4 regions of the Rhizobium sp. IBUN genome follow, and region 4 is predicted to be linked to each of the others. Evidence: predicted binding sites of a transcription regulator. Region 4 holds the regulator's gene; each other region holds the start of a gene.
The links. The regulator LexA, encoded in region 4, represses DNA repair genes until DNA is damaged. The targets are predictions, from matches to a motif close to TGTTCNNNNTGTGTTCNG.
Positions count from the first base shown of each region.

Region 1: a site for LexA is predicted at 2,713-2,730, ahead of RHIBUN_RS0105205 (DNA recombination protein RmuC). Genes of this name have one in related genera too.
Region 2: a site for LexA is predicted at 2,183-2,200, ahead of RHIBUN_RS0104535 (2'-5' RNA ligase family protein). Genes of this name have one in related genera too.
Region 3: a site for LexA is predicted at 3,142-3,159, ahead of RHIBUN_RS0126805 (glycosyl transferase). Genes of this name have one in related genera too.

Region 1 covers NZ_AZNV01000003.1:226,906-231,427, forward strand. Annotated here, with positions in the region: gene RHIBUN_RS0105195 (methyl-accepting chemotaxis protein) at 1-285, opposite strand, end outside; gene RHIBUN_RS0105200 (ribokinase) at 506-1,405, opposite strand; gene RHIBUN_RS0105205 (DNA recombination protein RmuC) at 1,454-2,680, opposite strand; gene RHIBUN_RS0105210 (globin-coupled sensor protein) at 2,876-4,372, shown strand; gene def (peptide deformylase) at 4,470-4,522, shown strand, end outside.
Region 2 covers NZ_AZNV01000003.1:92,463-96,984, forward strand. Annotated here, with positions in the region: gene ybaK (Cys-tRNA(Pro) deacylase) at 1-87, opposite strand, end outside; gene RHIBUN_RS0104525 (ArsC family reductase) at 91-441, opposite strand; gene RHIBUN_RS0104530 (succinylglutamate desuccinylase/aspartoacylase family protein) at 442-1,497, opposite strand; gene RHIBUN_RS0104535 (2'-5' RNA ligase family protein) at 1,563-2,078, opposite strand; gene RHIBUN_RS0104540 (methylated-DNA--[protein]-cysteine S-methyltransferase) at 2,309-2,872, shown strand; gene guaA (glutamine-hydrolyzing GMP synthase) at 2,905-4,467, opposite strand.
Region 3 covers NZ_AZNV01000041.1:42,685-47,206, forward strand. Annotated here, with positions in the region: gene RHIBUN_RS0126785 (tetratricopeptide repeat protein) at 1-578, shown strand, start outside; gene RHIBUN_RS0126790 (4-(cytidine 5'-diphospho)-2-C-methyl-D-erythritol kinase) at 585-1,493, shown strand; gene moaB (molybdenum cofactor biosynthesis protein B) at 1,477-2,028, shown strand; gene RHIBUN_RS0126800 (hypothetical protein) at 2,061-2,378, opposite strand; gene RHIBUN_RS0126805 (glycosyl transferase) at 2,570-3,088, opposite strand; gene RHIBUN_RS0126810 (PA0069 family radical SAM protein) at 3,226-4,383, shown strand; gene RHIBUN_RS0126815 (ribonuclease HII) at 4,494-4,522, shown strand, end outside.
Region 4 covers NZ_AZNV01000005.1:83,511-88,032, forward strand. Annotated here, with positions in the region: gene RHIBUN_RS0107170 (VOC family protein) at 1-860, opposite strand, end outside; gene lexA (transcriptional repressor LexA) at 1,060-1,776, shown strand; partial or broken gene RHIBUN_RS33155 (ComEC/Rec2 family competence protein) at 1,757-4,047, opposite strand; gene gltA (citrate synthase) at 4,494-4,522, shown strand, end outside.

The DNA of each region.
Region 1 (4,522 bases), on a different contig from region 4:
CAGCATGTCCAGAACGGCCTTGCGGTCGAGATATTTGCCCTCCTGACCATGACCGATCGTGCCGGCCATCGAGCGCGCGGCCCCTGCCAGCTCGCCGACGGATGAGGCAACCTCGTTGGCGATAGCCTTCGCCTCGAGATTAGCCTGGTCCATGGTGAGGGTCCGCACGCGGTTGCGCGTCTCGCCGATGAGGAAGAAGTTGGAAATGAGGAGGACGAGGGCGATGGCAACGCCCGTAATGAGGATAAGCTTGGCTGCAAGCGATTTCATGCGAAAGATGAACATGTATTCCTCGGGAAGCAAGGATGTGCCGTACGGGGCATTCATCGGCACAGGGGACGAAGGCGTCGCCCCCTCATGGAGCAGCCGTGACAGAAGCCGACCCCTTGGCGAAGGCCGGCGATGGCTGGAACATCGCCGGAAACCTATTAAATTTGAATGAAATCTAATGAAAACAGACGCTGCATACGGCAAACCGCCCCGATATGTCGCGGGGCGAATTGCCCTATAGCTCGTTTGCGACTTCGGCGCTTGATGGGATCGATGGCTGAGCGCCTTGCTTGAGGCAGGCGAGCGATCCTGCGACGGCGGCCCGCCGCAGCGATGCCTCGAAATCGAGGCCTTCGTCCAGGCTCGCGGCGAAATAGCCGCAGAACGTGTCGCCGGCACCGACTGTATCGACAGGCTCGATCTTCAATCCCTTCGCACGGGAGATGACGCCGTCGCGGATTGCGATGACGCCGTCTGCGCCGAGCGTCACGATCAAGGTTTGCCCCGTCTCCGCATTGAGTCGTTTCAGCGCGGCCTCGCGATCCGCCGTGCCCATGTTTTCCTGGCCGGCAAGACGCTCGAACTCGGTTTCGTTCGCGATCACGATGTCGGCAAGGCGGCCGAGGCGTGGAGCGTCTTCGATCAGTGGGGCCAGGTTGAGGATGGACGTGACGCGCTTGGCGCGCGCCGCGGCCAGCGCCCGCTCGACGGCCGGAACGGGCACCTCGAGCTGCAGCATCAGGATGTCGCCCTCCTTCATCGCGTCGATCGCGACGTTGGCATCGGCCGGCGTCATCGTGCCGTTTGCGCCAGGCACAACGGCAATCATGTTCTCGCCGTCACCGCCGACGAGGATCAGTGCGGTTCCGGTCGGCTCGTCGACCTGCTTGACGGTTTCAAGTCCAGTGCCGGCGTCCTTCAAGAGAGCAACCGCCGGCTCCGCAAAGGCGTCGCGGCCGACGGCTCCCGCCATGTGAACGGTTCGGCCGGCGCGTCGCGCCGCAAGTGCCTGATTGGCGCCCTTGCCGCCTGCTGCCGTTGAGAAGCCGTTGCCGGCAACCGTTTCGCCGGGCTTCGGCAAGCGCGCGGTGGTGGCGATGAGGTCCATGTTGATGGAGCCGAAGACTGTGATCATGAGTGTCCTGTCCAATGCTTTTCTTGAGCGCGACACTGCCTGAAGGGCTTACTCGTCGTCAACCACTCTGAGCTTCAGAAGCCCGCTGCGGCTGTCGACGGATTTTGGCGCGCCATCACCGTCCCGCGCCGCGGCCTTGCTGTTGTCGCCGCCCTCGAACTCCAGAGCTTCGATTTTCGCGCCGCGCTTGGTGAGCTTATCGGTGGAGGTGAGGATCTGGTCGACATCTCTTTGCGTCATGGAAAAATGGCTCTGCAGCTTGCGGACACGCTCGTCGAGACGGCCGAGATCGTCCATCAGGTTCGCGACTTCGCCCTGGATGACGTGTGCCTGGGCCCGCATCCGCTGATCCTTCAGGACTGCCTGAATAACCTGGATGGAGAGCATCAGCAGCGAAGGCGACACGATGACGATGCGCGACCGGTGCGCCTTCTGCACGATCGCTTCGAAATTCTCGTGGATCTCCGCGAAGATCGATTCCGACGGCACGAACATGAAGGCCGTGTCCTGCGTCTCGCCCTGGATCAGATATTTCTCGGAGATATCGCGGATGTGCGTTTCCATGTCGCGGCGGAACTGCTGCGAGGCGACCTTGGCTCCGTCAGGTCCGCCGGCGTCCCGGATCGCGTTCCAGGCTTCAAGCGGGAACTTCGCGTCGATCACCAGCGGTGGTGCGCCGTTGGGCATGCGAATGGTGCAGTCCGGGCGCGAGCCATTGGAAAGCGTCTGTTGGAAGGCATAGGCCCCCATCGGAAGGCCGTCGGCGACAATCGTCTCCATGCGCGATTGGCCGAAAGCGCCGCGTGTCTGCTTGTTGGAGAGGATCGCCTGCAAACCGACGACATCTTTCGCCAGTGTCTGGATGTTGTTCTGGGCGGCATCGATGACGGCGAGACGCTCCTGCAGCCGCTGCAGGTTCTCGTGCGTCGATTTGGTCTGCTCGCTGATCGTCGAACTGACGCGCTGCGACATACCATCGAGACGCTGGTTGATCGCCTGGTTGAGCTCGGACTGCCTCGAGCCGAACACTTCGGCCATTGTCGACATGCGCCCGTGCATTTCCGCCTGGATTTTCAGAAGTTCGGCCATTCGAGCATCCGTCTCGGCGGCACGGAGGCTCGCTACCTCGGCCTGCTCGCGCCGCACCTGCCCGCTGCGGACGAGAAGGAGGATCAGCAACAAGACCAGAGCCGCGATCGCGCCTCCGGCGAGCGCCAGCGTGGCAGGACTGATACGGGAAAGGGCGAGGAGAAACGACTCAGAGCTGGTGTTCATTTCGCCACCATAACAAACTCGTGTGGGATGGCTAGATCAAAACGTGAACAACTCGCAAGGCTTCCGAAAGGATTGGCTCGCAGAGGGAACAAACGACAGTTGACAAATCTCAAGTTCATTTAACCTTTGCTCAACCATATTGCGTAAAAGGTCAGGTCAAATTCCCTTTTGCATCAATTACAAAGCAGAGAGATCATGACCAGCCAGCAGTCCGACAGCACGCTCAAGCAACGCCTCGATTTCATCGAGCTGGACGACGGAGCCCGCGCGGCGCTGCGTGAGATGCGCCCGGCAATCTCGGAGTTGCTCGGCGGCGCTCTCGACAAGTTTTACGCGAAGCTGGCAAGGACGTCTGAGGTCGCAAGCTTCTTTGCCGATAAAGCGCATATGGGACATGCCAAGAAGCGCCAGGAAGACCACTGGGCCAATCTGGCTGGCGGCAACTTCGACGAAACCTACGTCAAAGGCGTGGTCACGGTGGGCAAGACCCATGCCCGTATTGGCCTCGAGCCTCGCTGGTATATCGGCGGCTACGCGCTGCTGATGAGCGAACTCGTGAAGGGCCTGATGGCCAAGCAGTGGCCCTCCATGTTCGCCAGGCAGCAGGGCAAGGTGCTGGCCGAGAAGCTTTCAGCGGTCATCAAGGCCGCGATGCTCGATATGGACTATTCGATCTCGGTCTATCTGGAAGCGCTCGAAGAGAAGCGACGCAAGCTGGAAGAAGAGCGCGTAAAGGGCGAGCAGGATCAGGCCGTTGCGCTCGATCATCTTCGCCGCGGTCTGGAGGCGCTGTCGAACGGCGATCTCGAGGCCACGCTGCCGCCAGATCTCCCCGGTAATTTCAAAGCCATGGCCGACGACTATAACCGCGCCGTCGCCGCTCTTCGCACGTCCTTTGGCTCGGTGCGGGCAACCTCGGGCGAGATCCTGAGGGGTACGGACGTGATCGCCAAGGCCTCCGATGACCTTGCCTTGCGAACGGCCCAGCAGGCAGCTGGCGTCGAGGAAAGCTCGGCGGCGCTGCAACAGCTTTCGGTCAGTGTCGGACAGACTGCCGCAAACGCCGAAAAGGCATCCGGTGCGGTCCGTGAGACGCAGCAGAAGGCCAAGAACTCCGGCGAACTCGTCACCAGCGCCGTTTCCGCGATGGCCGGCATCGAAAAATCCTCGACCGAGATCGCCAAGATCATCGGCGTCATCGACGAGATCGCTTTCCAGACGAACCTGCTGGCGTTGAACGCCGGCGTGGAAGCTGCGCGTGCCGGCGAAGCGGGCAAGGGCTTTGCCGTCGTGGCGCAAGAGGTCCGCCAACTGGCGCAACGCACCGCCGACGCCGCCAAGGAGATCAAGAACCTGATTTCGGAAAGCTCGGTCCAGGTGAACGAAGGAGTGGACATCGTCAGCAGCACCGGCGAGGCGCTGAACGACATGATCAACCGCATCGATATCATCAACAGCTTCGTTGCCGATATCGCCGCTGCCGCGCGCGATCAGGCAACCGGGGTCAACGAGGTCAGTGTCGCCATCCGCAACATGGACACGATTACGCAGCAGAACTCGGGAATGGTCGAGAACACCTCTGCCGAGACGCGGCGCCTGCGCGGCGAAGTCGATAATCTGGTTGCACTGCTGCAGCGCTTCCGTACCGGCGTCGAGCAACGTTCGATGACCACGACACGCCGCGCCGCATGACGGGAATGCGGCGAAATTCTGGGCTGGGGCGTAAAAAAGCGCTCCGCCAGCCCACCGGATAATTCCATCCTGGAAAAAGATGCGTTATGGGAACGCCATGACCATCAAGCCACTCATCATTCTCCCCGATCCGCTGCTTCGTCAGGTTTC
Region 2 (4,522 bases), on a different contig from region 4:
CGCATTCGGATCATAGTCGTAGGTATGGACCGTGAAGGCAATTCCGGCTTGGCTCAGAACCTGCGTGGCGCGTGTGGTTTTCGACATCGATCAGGCCTTGAAGAAGCTGCCGTAGATCTCGGGCTTGAAGCCGATGAGCAACTTGCCGTCTGCCTCGACAACCGGCCGCTTGATCATCGATGGCTGCTCCAGCATCAGCGAGATCGCCTTGCCCTCGTCGAGATTTTCGCGCTCGGCCTCGGGCAGCTTCCGAAAGGTCGTGCCTGTTCGGTTGAGCACCGTTTCCCACCCGGCTTCCTTCGTCCAGGCCTGCAGATGCGCGCGATCGATCCCGACAGCCTTGTAGTCATGGAACTGGTAGGCGACGTCATGCTCTTCCAGCCAGGTTCGGGCCTTCTTCATGGTGTCGCAGTTCTTGATGCCGTAGATGGTGACGGTCACTTAGTCCTCCAGCGTTCCAGGCTTGCGTGTTGCCTTGCTGGCGGTCTTGCAAGCAATCTTCATCAGGTCGGCGCGCCGGCGAACCAGCCGTTCGGAGCTGCGCGTCACGATCAGGCCGGCCTGTGGTGCACAAATCTCGATGCTGCCGTCAGCCATGCCGGGGCGGGTGATCAACGTGGCAAGCACATCGCCTTCGCCAACCCATTCGCCGATGTTGCGTTGGAAGAGAACCGTGCCGGCCTCCGGCGCGCGGACCACCTCGATATTGTCGAGCGGGACAGCGGGGCCATCGAAAGCGGGCAGCGAGACCGGGGCATCGATTGCGCCGCGGCTTGCCAGGAATTTCCACAATCCCTCGGCATCCTTCTTCGCCATCTCGGGATAGACGTCACGCCGGCCGCGAAGCTCGACGGTGACAGACAGCTTGCCGGGCAGGCGCGATTGTTTCTCTAGGATCTCGTATTTCCAGGCAAAACCGACGGCCTCCTCGAAGGCGGAACTCTCGCCATCGGAGAGAAGAACGGCTTCCATCTCCATCGCAGAGGCCAGATCGGCCGCCTCCGGCCAGAATGCATCGTCGATATAGGCATATTGCAGGGATTCATCATCGCAATGCAGATCGATCACCAGATCGCAGCCGAGCGCCATATGCAGCAGCTGGCGCTTCAGTTTCTCGACGGCCGAACGGCGCTCGAGGTCCTCAAGCAACCCGTCGCGATCTTTCACCGAGATCAGCGGAAACTCCCTGTTGAAATTGGTGCGCGATCCAAGATCGAAGCGGCCCTGAAGTTCGCCGAAATGCGACTGGGCCGCCCCGATCGGATTGGCATGCGGGACGACGATGAAGTCGCTCTTGATCTGACCGGCGTTTTCCGACTGGCGCAGTCTTTCACACAGGAAGTGAACCAACGCCGTGCCCGGCAGCTCGTTGGCGTGGAGAGCCGCCTGAATGTAGACCTTCGGGGCCTTGGGATCGCTGCCATTGAAATGAAGAACCGGCAAACGCCACTCGATACCCGTCGTGTCACCGGCAATAATGATCTCGGACGTGTTCATGTCGTTCTCCGCTTGATGCCTTGTCGCAGGAGCTTTAAGCGAGTTCGATAGCTGGAGGCAAGGTGTTATCCGCGCGCATGAAGCGGCCAGCGCCCGAGCTCTTCGTAGTCTGCTTGACCCCGGCGATTGTGCAGCAGAACGAATTCGCGCGCAGCCAGCACGACCGGCCTCCGCAGGGCGATCCGCGGCACCACGTCCTTGTCGTAGAGGAGCGTGGTGTGAGGTTGAAAGTTCGGGTTCAGATTGGCGTCTGCGCCCAACCGGTGCATCTCGATCGCGATCTGCACATGCAGTTGCCACAGTTCCCGTCCGCCATTGCCGGCGAGTACGATCGCGTTGTCCTGCGGCAGCAGGAAGGTGATGATATGGTCGAAGACGAGCTCGAACTGACACGCCTCGATCGCCGTTCCTGCCTGGCGTGCCGCCGCGATGACCCCTTCGGGAATGCGGGCGCTCTTGCCGACACAATAGAGCGAGACATGCACGGCCGCCGGCGGACGCGGCGATGCGAGGGGAAGGTGTTCCCGCTGTAGCCACTGCTGGATCGACACGCATTCGTCGAGCGATTGCGGATCCGGCATTATCGCAAAGAAAAGACTCTCTCTGGCGAAGCGCGATGGTTGTTGGCGCGTCTTCTGCGAAGCGAAATCGAAAGATGCCTGCTAACATTTGATCTTGAAATGGCAAGAACAAAAAAAGAACAGACGGGCGAGCGATCGACCGGAGCAAGTTTCTGCGACGCAAGAAACGGGTTGAATTCGGGCCGCGACGGCACGATCTTCGGAGAAGAGCAGCAGGGAGGCAATGACCCATGCAACAGGCAATGCATCACTATCTGATTTTCGAGACGAGCGGTGGCTTCTGCGGCATCGCCTGGAATGATGTCGGCATTACGCGGTTTCAGCTGCCGACGTCGAGTGCCGAGGCAACCGAGCGATTGCTCCTTCGCCGCATTCCCGGCGCCGAGCCGGCGAAGCCGACGGCTGCCGTTGCCGAAGCTGTTGCCGCAGTGAAGCGCTATTTCAGCGGAGAGCCGACGGACTTCTCAACCGTGAAGGTCGATCTCGCTGGTCAGGATGCCTTCTTCAGGCAGGTTTACGATGCTGCCCGCCAGATCGGCTGGGGCCACACGACCACCTACGGTGCGCTCGCGAAACAACTCGGCGTAGGGCCGGAGGCCGCCCGCGACGTCGGCCAGGCGATGGCGAAAAATCCGGTCGCCTTGATCATCCCCTGCCATCGCGTGCTAGCGGCCGGAAACAAGATCGGAGGCTTCTCCGCGCCCGGCGGCTCAACGTCCAAGCAGAGGATGTTGGAGCTCGAAGGCGTTAGCCTGGCGCCGCCAAAGCCGGTGCAGCAGTCACTTGATTTCTGATGGATGTCGCCTCGATTGAGGCGACTCTCAAATCATTCCCACTCGATGGTGCCGGGCGGTTTCGAGGTCACATCATACACGACACGATTGATGCCGCGCACCTCGTTGATGATGCGGGTTGCGGCGCGCCCGAGGAATTCCATGTCGTAGTGATAGAAATCCGCAGTCATGCCGTCGACGGACGTCACGGCGCGGAGCGCGCAGACGAACTCGTAAGTGCGGCCGTCGCCCATGACGCCGACGGTCTGGACAGGCAGCAGCACGGCGAAGGCCTGCCAGATGGCGTCGTAGAGGCCGGCCTTGCGGATCTCGTCGAGATAGATGGCGTCGGCTTCGCGGAGAATCTCCAGCTTTTCGCGGGTGATGCCACCCGGGCAGCGGATCGCGAGACCCGGACCCGGGAAGGGGTGGCGGCCGATGAACGAGTCGGGCAGGCCGAGCTCCTTGCCAAGCACGCGCACTTCGTCCTTGAAGAGTTCGCGCAGCGGCTCGACGAGCTGCATGTTCATGCGCTCGGGAAGGCCTCCGACATTGTGGTGCGACTTGATCGTCACCGACGGTCCGCCGGTGAAGGAAACGCTTTCGATCACATCAGGATAGAGCGTGCCCTGGCCGAGGAAGTCGGCGCCGCCGAGCTTCTTGGCCTCTTCCTCGAAGGTCTCGATGAACAGGCGACCGATGATCTTGCGCTTGGTCTCTGGATCGGAAACACCCTCGAGCTCGCCGATGAACTTGTCGGATGCGTCGACGTGGATGAGGTGCAGATTGTAGTGTTCGCGGAACATGGCGACGACGTTGGCCGCCTCGTCCTTGCGCATCAGTCCGTGGTCGACGAGCACGCACGTGAGCTTGTCGCCGATCGCTTCGTGGATCAGTAGTGCTGCGACCGAGCTGTCGACGCCGCCCGAAAGGGCGCAGAGGACGCGCTTGTCGCCGACCTGCTCGCGGATCGCTTCGACCGCCTTCTGGCGATAGGCCGACATCGACCAGTCACCTTTGATGCCGGCGATGTTGTGAATGAAGTTGCCGATCAGCTTGGCGCCATCGGGCGTGTGCACGACTTCCGGGTGGAACTGCACGCCATAATATTTGCGCTTCTCGTCGGCGATGAAGGCGTAAGGCGCGTTCGGCGAAGTCGCGACGACCTTGAAGCCTTCAGGCAGCGCCGTCACGCGGTCGCCATGGCTCATCCAGACCTGATGGCGGGAGCCCTTCGACCAGAGGCCTTCGAACAGTTGGTTGTCTTCGTCGACTTCGAGGAAGGCGCGACCGAATTCGCGGTGATGACCGCTCTCGACCTTGCCGCCGAGCTGCATGCACATCGTCTGCTGGCCGTAGCAGATGCCGAAAACGGGCAGGCCGCTGTCGAAGATGATCTGGGGCGCGCGGGGCGAGCCTTCATCAACCGTCGAGGCCGGGCTGCCGGACAGGATCACGGCTTTCGGCTCCAGGCGCTTGAAGCCTTCTTCGGCGGACTGGAAGGGAACGATCTCGCAGTAGACACCCGTTTCGCGCACGCGGCGTGCGATCAGCTGGGTTACCTGGCTGCCGAAATCGACGATGAGGACGCTGTCTGGATGTGCTGTCTGGGTCATGGCGAGCCTTTAATGAAAAGCACCCGGTCTTGCAATGCGCGAAATCCCCCGGCCG
Region 3 (4,522 bases), on a different contig from region 4:
TCGAAGTTATCGGCCCACTGCCGGGCAAGGGCGCGTGGACTGTCTTCTTCCAGCGTGGCATTGCCTATGAGCGCCTGAAGAAATGGGACCAGGCCGAGCCGAATTTCCGCAAGGCGCTGGAGCTCAACCCGGATCAGCCGCAGGTTCTAAACTACCTTGGCTACTCGTGGATCGACATGAACCGGAACCTCGACGAGGGGCTGGCGATGATCAAGAAGGCGGTCGACCTGCGTCCCGACGATGGCTACATCATCGACTCTCTCGGCTGGGCCTATTTCCGGCTGAACCGCTTCGCCGAGGCGGTGGAGGAGTTGGAGAAGGCTGCGCAGATCAAGGCCGGCGACGCGACGATCAACGACCATCTGGGCGATGCCTATTGGCGCGTCGGACGCAAGCTCGAAGCCGTCTACCAGTGGAACCGCGCGCTCGGCTCCGACCCTGAGGCATCCGAGATCCCGAAGATCAAGGACAAGATCGCCAACGGCCTGCCGCAGGATACAGACAACTCCAAGGCTGCGGACAAGAAACAGCCTGACCCGGCGCCGATCCAACCGAAGCCTACCGATAAGAAGTCCTGATCGGCGATGCCAGAGGCGAGTATGGGCGATGACGTGACTGTCATCGAGGACGCTCCGGCAAAAATCAATCTGGCCCTGCATGTGACGGGCCAGAGATCCGATGGCTACCATCGGCTCGACACGCTCGTGACCTTCACCAAACATGGTGACCGGCTGGGCTTTGCGCTGGCGGATAAAGATGAATTCGTGATCTCCGGGCGTTTTGCCGAGGCGCTTGACGACAGCCGCGACGACAACCTCGTCCTGAAGGCTCGGGACTTTATGCGCGAGGCGATCGCTCGCGAGGGCGGCTCCGCTCCCGCCGTCCGCATCCATCTCCAAAAGAACCTGCCGATTGCCTCCGGTATCGGCGGCGGCTCGGCCGACGCGGCGGCTACGCTTCGCGGTCTGATGCGGCTCTGGAATGTCTCGCTTCTGAACGCGACCATCGAGGCAATCGCCATTCGACTTGGCGCCGACGTGCCTATGTGCCTGGCGAGCAGACCGCTGATCGCCAGGGGCATTGGCGATCAAATCGTGCCTGTCGACGACATGCCGGCCTTTGCCATGGTGCTGGCAAACCCGTTGAAAGGCGTATCAACGCCCGAGGTTTTCCGAAGGCTGACGAACAAGGCCAATCCGCCGCTCGACATGACGCCGCGTTTCAACTGGGTCGAGGCGATACGCGCTACGCGCAATGACCTTGAGCCGGTCGCTCGCGGCCTGCTCCCCGAAATTGCCGAGATCTCGACGATGCTCAAGAAGCAGGGCGCATCTTTCGTTCGCATGTCTGGTTCCGGTGCGACCTGCTACGGTATATTCCCTACGCTTGCGGCGGCGGAAGACGCCGCCGCCGCGCTTCACAGCGAACGGCCGGACTGGTATTTCGAAGCCACGGAAACGACTGCGGGAGGTCATGATGCCGGGTTTGGATGAAACGCGTCCCTTCATTCCTGTCGGCATTGCCGTGCTGACGGTCTCGGATACACGCACGCTTGCCGATGACCGCTCCGGCGATACGCTGGCCGCCAGGATCAAGGAGGCGGGGCACCGGCTGGTCGACCGCGCGATCGTCCCCGATGATCGGCAGGCGATCGCTTCCCGCGTGAAGGCGTGGACCGAACGCGACGATATCGACGTCGTCATCACCACGGGGGGAACCGGCTTTACCGGCCGCGACGTCACCCCGGAAGCTCTGGAGCCGCTCTTCGAGAAGAGGATGGATGGCTTTTCGGAAGTGTTCCACCGTATCTCCTACGACAAGATCGGCACCTCGACGATCCAGTCCCGCGCCACGGCGGGCGTTGCCAACGCGACCTTCATCTTCGCGCTGCCGGGCTCACCTGGCGCCTGCAAGGACGCCTGGGACGGCATATTGAAATCCCAGTTCGACTACCGCCACATGCCCTGCAATTTCGTGGAGATCATGCCGCGCCTCGATGAGCATCTGAAGCGCGGCGCCGGCAAGTAACGGACTGCTTCGGCAGGCGACCGTCTGCCGCTCTATGCCCCTATGCCCGGCAGAGCAGGCATCGTATCCCAGCTATCACCCGACAGCAGGATGCAGCTTACGCCGTGAACATCCGTGACGAGCAGCGTCCACGTGCCGCTCTGCGCGGCGTAGACCTCAAGCATGGCGTTCTGGTTGATCAGCCCGACCGCCGTCAGTCTCTCGGCAAAATTCTTGTCGAGGAAATTGACGACCTCGGATCGGCCTGCGCAACTGCGCATCATCTGCGATGCTGCCGAATGCGGATGCGCGATCATCGATGTCGTCAATATGACGGCCGCTATCAGGCCGCGGATCATATTGCGTTTCATGACGCACCTCCTTTTGCCGGAAACCGGCAGAAGAGGAGACTTCCGCTGACCTGTTCTGCCGTCTGCCGGCATTCCATGGTCGACCGTCACGAAGCGAGGCGCTCGGGCGGCGCCATGATGAAATTATAGCGCAAAATTGTATCGGGCGCCAATTATCTGCATGGGTAGCACGCGGAGCAGCGCCCTACCTACTATCGCGCCGCGCGCGCGACCCAGGATGGAATCAGCTCGCTGCTGAGCTTGCGCAGCTTTTGCCCCTTCGCGAATTCCGCGAGACGCATTCCGCTTCTTGCGGCAGCGATCGCCTGCGCCTTCGGAAGGAGAAGCCCTAGCTCCAGCGGCGACGAAGCACGCCCGATACGCTGCAGGAACGGCCGTCGGTATCCGCGCGACGCGGTGAACCGCGCCGGTAGCTTGTTCAGGGTCATATACTCAGCAATCTCGTCGATCCAGCCGGTCTGCGGTCGCGCCCCCGGTTCCACGAAAAGGAGCCACTCGCCTCGCGCCGAATGCACTATGTCCTTGATATCCCATTGTGAATGGAAGCGGCAGCCGGCGGCGTCGGCCACCCTCGACGTTCCATCCCGCGAGTCGTGGTCCAGCACCACGACGTCGCTGACGAGCCCCTCCACTGCGCCTGCAACCAACACCGATAATGTCTGCGCCAGTTCCGGTTCCTGATCCTGGCATTCCAGTACAACTGTCAACATTGCCTATTCATAGAGCGCCGCACAAAAATTTGCCAGCGACACTTTCCTCATTTTGTTCTTGCATTGTTCTCTTTTTGCCGATAGGAATTTAATCATCAGAACGGATGGAAGCAAAGCTTCCGCCAGCGGAGAATCCGATGAATGAGCAGTCCCTTGCAGGGCAGGCCGCATTCGCGCCTGCCCATACGGCAGATATTGCCGATACGATGATCGTATCTGCCGGCCTGCGGATCGATGTCGACCGCCGCCGTGGGCGTGCGGCCGGGCTTAATCCGAGCGGGCGTTTTGAGCCTCTGCGTCGGGAAGCGTTCGACGATGCCTGGCAGAACCTTGAGGATCTGCCGCCGTTCAAGACCGACGTGCAGATCGAGAAGCCGCGAACGGTCATCACCCGCAACGAGTCGCCGGACATTCCCTTCGACCGCTCGATCAATCCCTATCGCGGCTGCGAGCATGGCTGCATTTACTGCTTCGCGCGGCCGACGCATGCCTATATGGGCCTTTCGGCCGGTCTGGACTTCGAAGCCAAGCTGTTTGCCAAGCCGGATGCGGCGAAACTCCTGGAGCGAGAATTGGCGAAGCCCGGTTACAAGCCGCGGGTGATCGCGATCGGCACCAACACCGATCCCTACCAGCCGATCGAAAAGGAATGGCGTATCATGCGGCAGATCCTTGAGGTGCTGGAAAAGGCGAACCATCCGGTTTCGATCGTAACCAAGTCGGTAATGATCCTGCGCGACCTCGACATTCTCTCGGCGATGGCGGAAAGAAACCTTGTCCGCGTTTCACTGTCGGTGACGACGCTCGACCGAAAGCTGGCGCGGACCATGGAGCCCCGCGCCTCGACGCCGACGCGCCGGCTGGAGGCCATCCGCGCGCTCTCCGAGGCAGGCATCCAGACATCGGTCCTGGCTGCCCCGATGATTCCGGCGCTCAACGACCATGAGCTTGAGCGAATTCTGGATGCGGCGCACGCGGCGGGTGCCACCGAGGCGGGTTATGTCATCCTGCGTCTCCCGCTCGAGGTGTCGCCACTGTTTCGCGACTGGCTGCTGCAGAACTATCCCGACCGCTATCGTCACGTCATGTCGCTGGTCCGCTCGATGCGCGGCGGAAAGGATTACGATGCTGAGTTCGGCAAGCGGATGAAGGGCGCCGGACCCTATGCCTGGCAGATTGCGCGCCGTTTCGAAATGGCGACGAAACGGCTAGGCATGACCCGGCGCAGCATACCGCTGCGGGACGACCTGTTCGTTCCGCCCGATGGCAGCGGCGTCCAGCTCTCGCTGCTCTGACATTTCAGCTTCGCGGATGGTCGCCCTGCCCTTCCGCGCTCGAGTCCCTGGCCCGCCGCCCTGATCCGGGGACTTGCAGGAAATCGGGTTGGCGTGCGAGGGTCAGCTTCATGAGCCGTCGCACGTCACCCGATTCTCC
Region 4 (4,522 bases):
AGAGCGCCCTGTCCGGGCGCGGCCTTCACCAGAATTCGATTGTTCTTGCGCGTATAGGTCATCCCGTTAGCAGCCAATTGCGCTTCTGTCACGGCGAGATCGCCGACTTTGAAAACGATGGCAACACCACGCAGACCGCGATCGTCGGAAGGCGCAGGGATGTCGAAGTAGGCGTCCAGTCCATCCGGGGAGAGAACACTCACTCTGGCATTCGGAGTTGTCACACTCACACCGAAGGCCTCATTGGTCGTTCCCAAACTGTGGGCGGCGGCGCGCAGGAATGGTCCAAACGCCTTGGGGTCGGGTGCCCCAAGCACGATCTCTGCGATCCCAACCACCCCATTTGGATGCACTTGCAGGGCTTTCCGGTCGGCTGGCAGCGGGTTGACACGTTGGCATGTGAAGAAAAAGAAATCGGGAGCGCGCAGGTCAACTGCAAAGGCGAGCTTGAATGCGGCCGTCACCTCCGAGCCACCGGGCATCTTCATCGGCCGCTCGAACTGCAGCATCTCGCCGCCATTGATCTTTTCGGACAGAAACCGGGCATGGTCGCGATCGGCATCCGCCGTCGCAAAGACCACGGCAGACAGCCCATCGTCTCCACATCGGAATCGAAAGGCACGGTCCCGCGCGGTGAAGACATTGCCTTTCTGCGCCGAAGCTTCATGCAGTTCGGCATTAGCGACCCCGAGAGGCTCCAGATAAGTTTCGTCGGCGAAGAATATGCAGGCATTCTCGGTCCCAAACGGGTGCCGGGCGTCGGGCGCGACGGTGAATCCCAGCTTTCCGAGACGCTCGCGTGAGAGCCTGATATTTGGAACCGGCAGCACGATGTGGTCCAGCGGATGTGCTTCGCTCATGGCAACTTCTCCGGAATTTGCGAAGATGTGCGCCGGGCAACAGGACAATGCAACCCCCTTCTACGCTTTCGGTCAAATGAGACGCAAAAACTCAGCAAGTTGCAGGCAAGTTTTACGAAAATTTAGGTACTTGCGGAACACATATGGAACATATAGTGTCTGTTCTGGCTTTGTTTCACGACTCTGGGGTTCAACTTCGATGCTGACGCGCAAGCAACAGGAGCTTCTTCTCTTCATTCACGAGCGAATGAAGGAGTCCGGTGTCCCCCCTTCTTTTGATGAAATGAAGGATGCCTTGGACCTCGCGTCGAAGTCAGGCATCCACCGCCTGATTACCGCGCTGGAGGAACGGGGCTTCATTCGCCGACTGCCGAATCGGGCCCGCGCTCTGGAAGTCATCAAACTGCCCGAGGCATATAACCCGAGCCTGCAGCCCCGCCGCGGTTTTTCGCCGAGCGTTATCGAAGGCAGCCTCGGCAAACCACAGCCAGTTGTGGCGCCGAAGCCAGCGCCGCAGGGTGACAACGGCGGTTCTGCCTCTGTACCGGTCATGGGACGGATTGCTGCCGGCGTACCGATTTCGGCAATTCAGAACAATACCCATGACATCACGGTTCCGGCGGACATGCTTGGCCCAGGCGAGCACTATGCGCTTGAGGTCAAGGGCGACTCGATGATCGAGGCCGGCATCTTTGATGGCGACACGGTAATCATCCGCAACGGCAGCACCGCCAATGCCGGCGACATCGTTGTTGCGCTTGTCGATGATGAGGAAGCGACGCTCAAGCGCTTCCGCCGGAAAGGCGCCTCCATTGCACTTGAGGCGGCGAACCCGGCTTACGAGACGCGCATTTTCGGGCCTGACCGTGTCAAGGTCCAGGGCAAGCTTGTCGGCCTCATTCGCCGCTATCATTGAAGGCAAGCGGCTCGCCGTCAAAGGTGCCGCTTCGCCAATTATACGCCCGATGGCGGATCCAAGGGCGGTCGAGCCTCGTATAGGCCGTCGTGACGACGGGGCTACCTTGATCGTCGATCCTTACCTCAGCGCCACCAAAGCGACGCAAGGTTTCGCCGGTGAACAAAAGTGCGCCTGACCGGCACCCCGTCGTGCGGAGGCGAGCGGGTGTCACGACGATATCGGCCGTATCGCCCGCAGCGCCGAAGTAAGCGGGATTTTCGACGATCGTCACGACGTAGCCGCTATCGTGCGTGGCTGTGCACCAGGCGCCTTTCAGGCATACAAATCGGTTCTCAGCGCTCGTCGCAGCCTGACGTAACGCATCGCGGGCATTGCGCAATTCCACGGCAGATAACCTTTCCGATCTGCCTTGACTGTCCCGCCGCCTGATAGCGTTGACACCCTCCAACAATCGCGGTGGTTGATCTAGCTCCGCGGCGAGCGCCCTTCGCAATTGGTCGAAAATGAAGTCAGGCGGATGCGGCCGGTTCGGTGCAAGGACTTGTCCTCTCACAATCGCGACGAGATTGCCGTCTTCGGCAATGACGATGTCGGGCGGCGGTTCGCTCGGCGCAACCGCAACAAGCGCTGTTGCCAGCGCCGCAATACCAGCGCCGAGGTAGCGGATCTTGGTGCGCAGAATGGCAAGTAAGAGGAACCCTGCAACCGCCACAGGAAAATACCAACCCGGCAATTTGCCGATATCGATATTGCCGCCCCAGGCCGAGACCATCTGGGCAATGGCGATCACGATGTCGAGCCCGAAACCGGCAATTTTCCACGGAATGACGTCGAGGCCAAACGGTGTCAGCAGCATAGCGAACATGCCCATCGGCATCACCACGAAAGAGATCACCGGCATGGCCATGAGATTTGCCGGCAGACCATAAGCGCTGAGCCGGTGGAAGTGCTCGACGGCGAAAAGCGCGGTCGAGAAGCCGCCGATCATCGAGGTCAGCAGGATGCCACCAAAGAAGCGTATGATGAAAACGACGGGCTTTACTGCGGCGACCTGCAGCAAGGGATGTTCGCGCGGCGGCCTTCTTGACCAGATCGCGTAACCCGGGACGAGAGCAAGCGTCTCCGCAAACGACATCTGGAAGCTCGGGCCCAGGGCCTCGGATGGTAACAGGAGTAGGATCACCCTCGCGGACAAGACAATGTCGCGCAAGCTTATCGACGGGCGATCGAAGAACACCGCGGCGAGCATGATCGCCATCATGATGAGTGCACGCTCCGCCGATACCGCGAAGCCCGAGATCATGTAGTAGGTCGTCAGCGCCACGAGCGCTCCGGCAGCGGCAATCTTCTTGGTCGGGTATGCCTGCACGATGGAAACAGGCTCAGCAACTGGCGCAGGCCGACGAAGAAGATGCCGGCAGACAGCGCCATGTTGAGGCCGGAGATTGCCACGATATGAGCCAGCCCCGCCTGCCGCAGAGCCTCGGTCGATTCTTGCGAGATCGCACGTCGCTCATCGGTGACAAGAGAAGCGGCGAAGGCGCCGGTGTCGCCCTGCAGGATTTCGCGGATACGGTCCCCTATTCCGCTTCGAAGCACGTCCAACCAGTTCACAGCGCTGTCCCAAACGGACCGCTGATCGGTGGTTACAGGCGATGAAGCGCTTGGCGCGCCATAGAAGAAGCCATTCGCGCCGATGCCATCGAAATAGGCGCTGAAGGCAAAATCATTGAGCCGGGCAGTGCTGGCCCAGCCGGCGGCGTCAATCGCGCCCGGCCCGTCACCCACTCACCGATGGCGAAAGGTTCCGCCTGCCCTCGCGCGACCATGGAAACACGCTCAGGTGGCCGCTTTATCTCGGGCGATTGCGTCGATGAGACGGAGACGATGTAACGCCACCGGCCACGGCCATCCCCTTCCCGGCGCTCGACACGGCCGATGATCGTCGTCGTCACCGCTGTCCAATATGATGGTCGCCTTGCTCCACGTCTCGAACTGGGCCGCGAACATCCCCGTTACGCAGAGCAAGCCCGCCAATGCGAGATTTCGAATGAGCTTGCGCCCCGGGCCCGCCATCAGCGCGACAACGGCGAATGCCGCGAACCACGCCACCATCGGGAGCTCGGCCGGGGCACTTCCAAGCACGAACCAGAGGATCGCGCCCGCCCCAGCGAAGACGGGCGAAACCAGGAAGAACCCCCCATGCTCTATCTCCGTTGCCACGGCGAGCCGAAGCCACAAGGTACAACGATCCGACGCAGTCCTTATCCGTGTCGGCCACGGCACGAAGGATTGCGTCCGGAAAGTTAGCGGTGGTTCCGCAGGAACTCGTGGCACGAGGAAAGAAGGCTGTGCCGCGCGCCCAAACGCGTCCGCGCCGGGTGTGGCTTCCCTCACCTCCAATGGCCTCAACCCCGGCATGCATTGCGCCCAAAAACAGCCGCCCCTACAACCAGAATGAAAGCTCACGGGCTTCCAAGCAAGAATAATCGATTGAAAATCTGAAGGAAAATCGGAAGCCGGAAAAGCTAAGGATAATCATCAGCTTCTGCTATGCGCAGGGGTCATCGCAGAAGTGCCCAAAAGTTGATACTGCGATGCACAAAATGGCGTCACGGTAACTTGGCATTAGGCGCGCGATCATATAGCAATCATCGACGACGCTTAACCCTATGGCGCTTTTATGGCGCCAACCGCCAGTTTGGAGGATCATAATGACGGAACAAAGCGCAACACTGAAAAT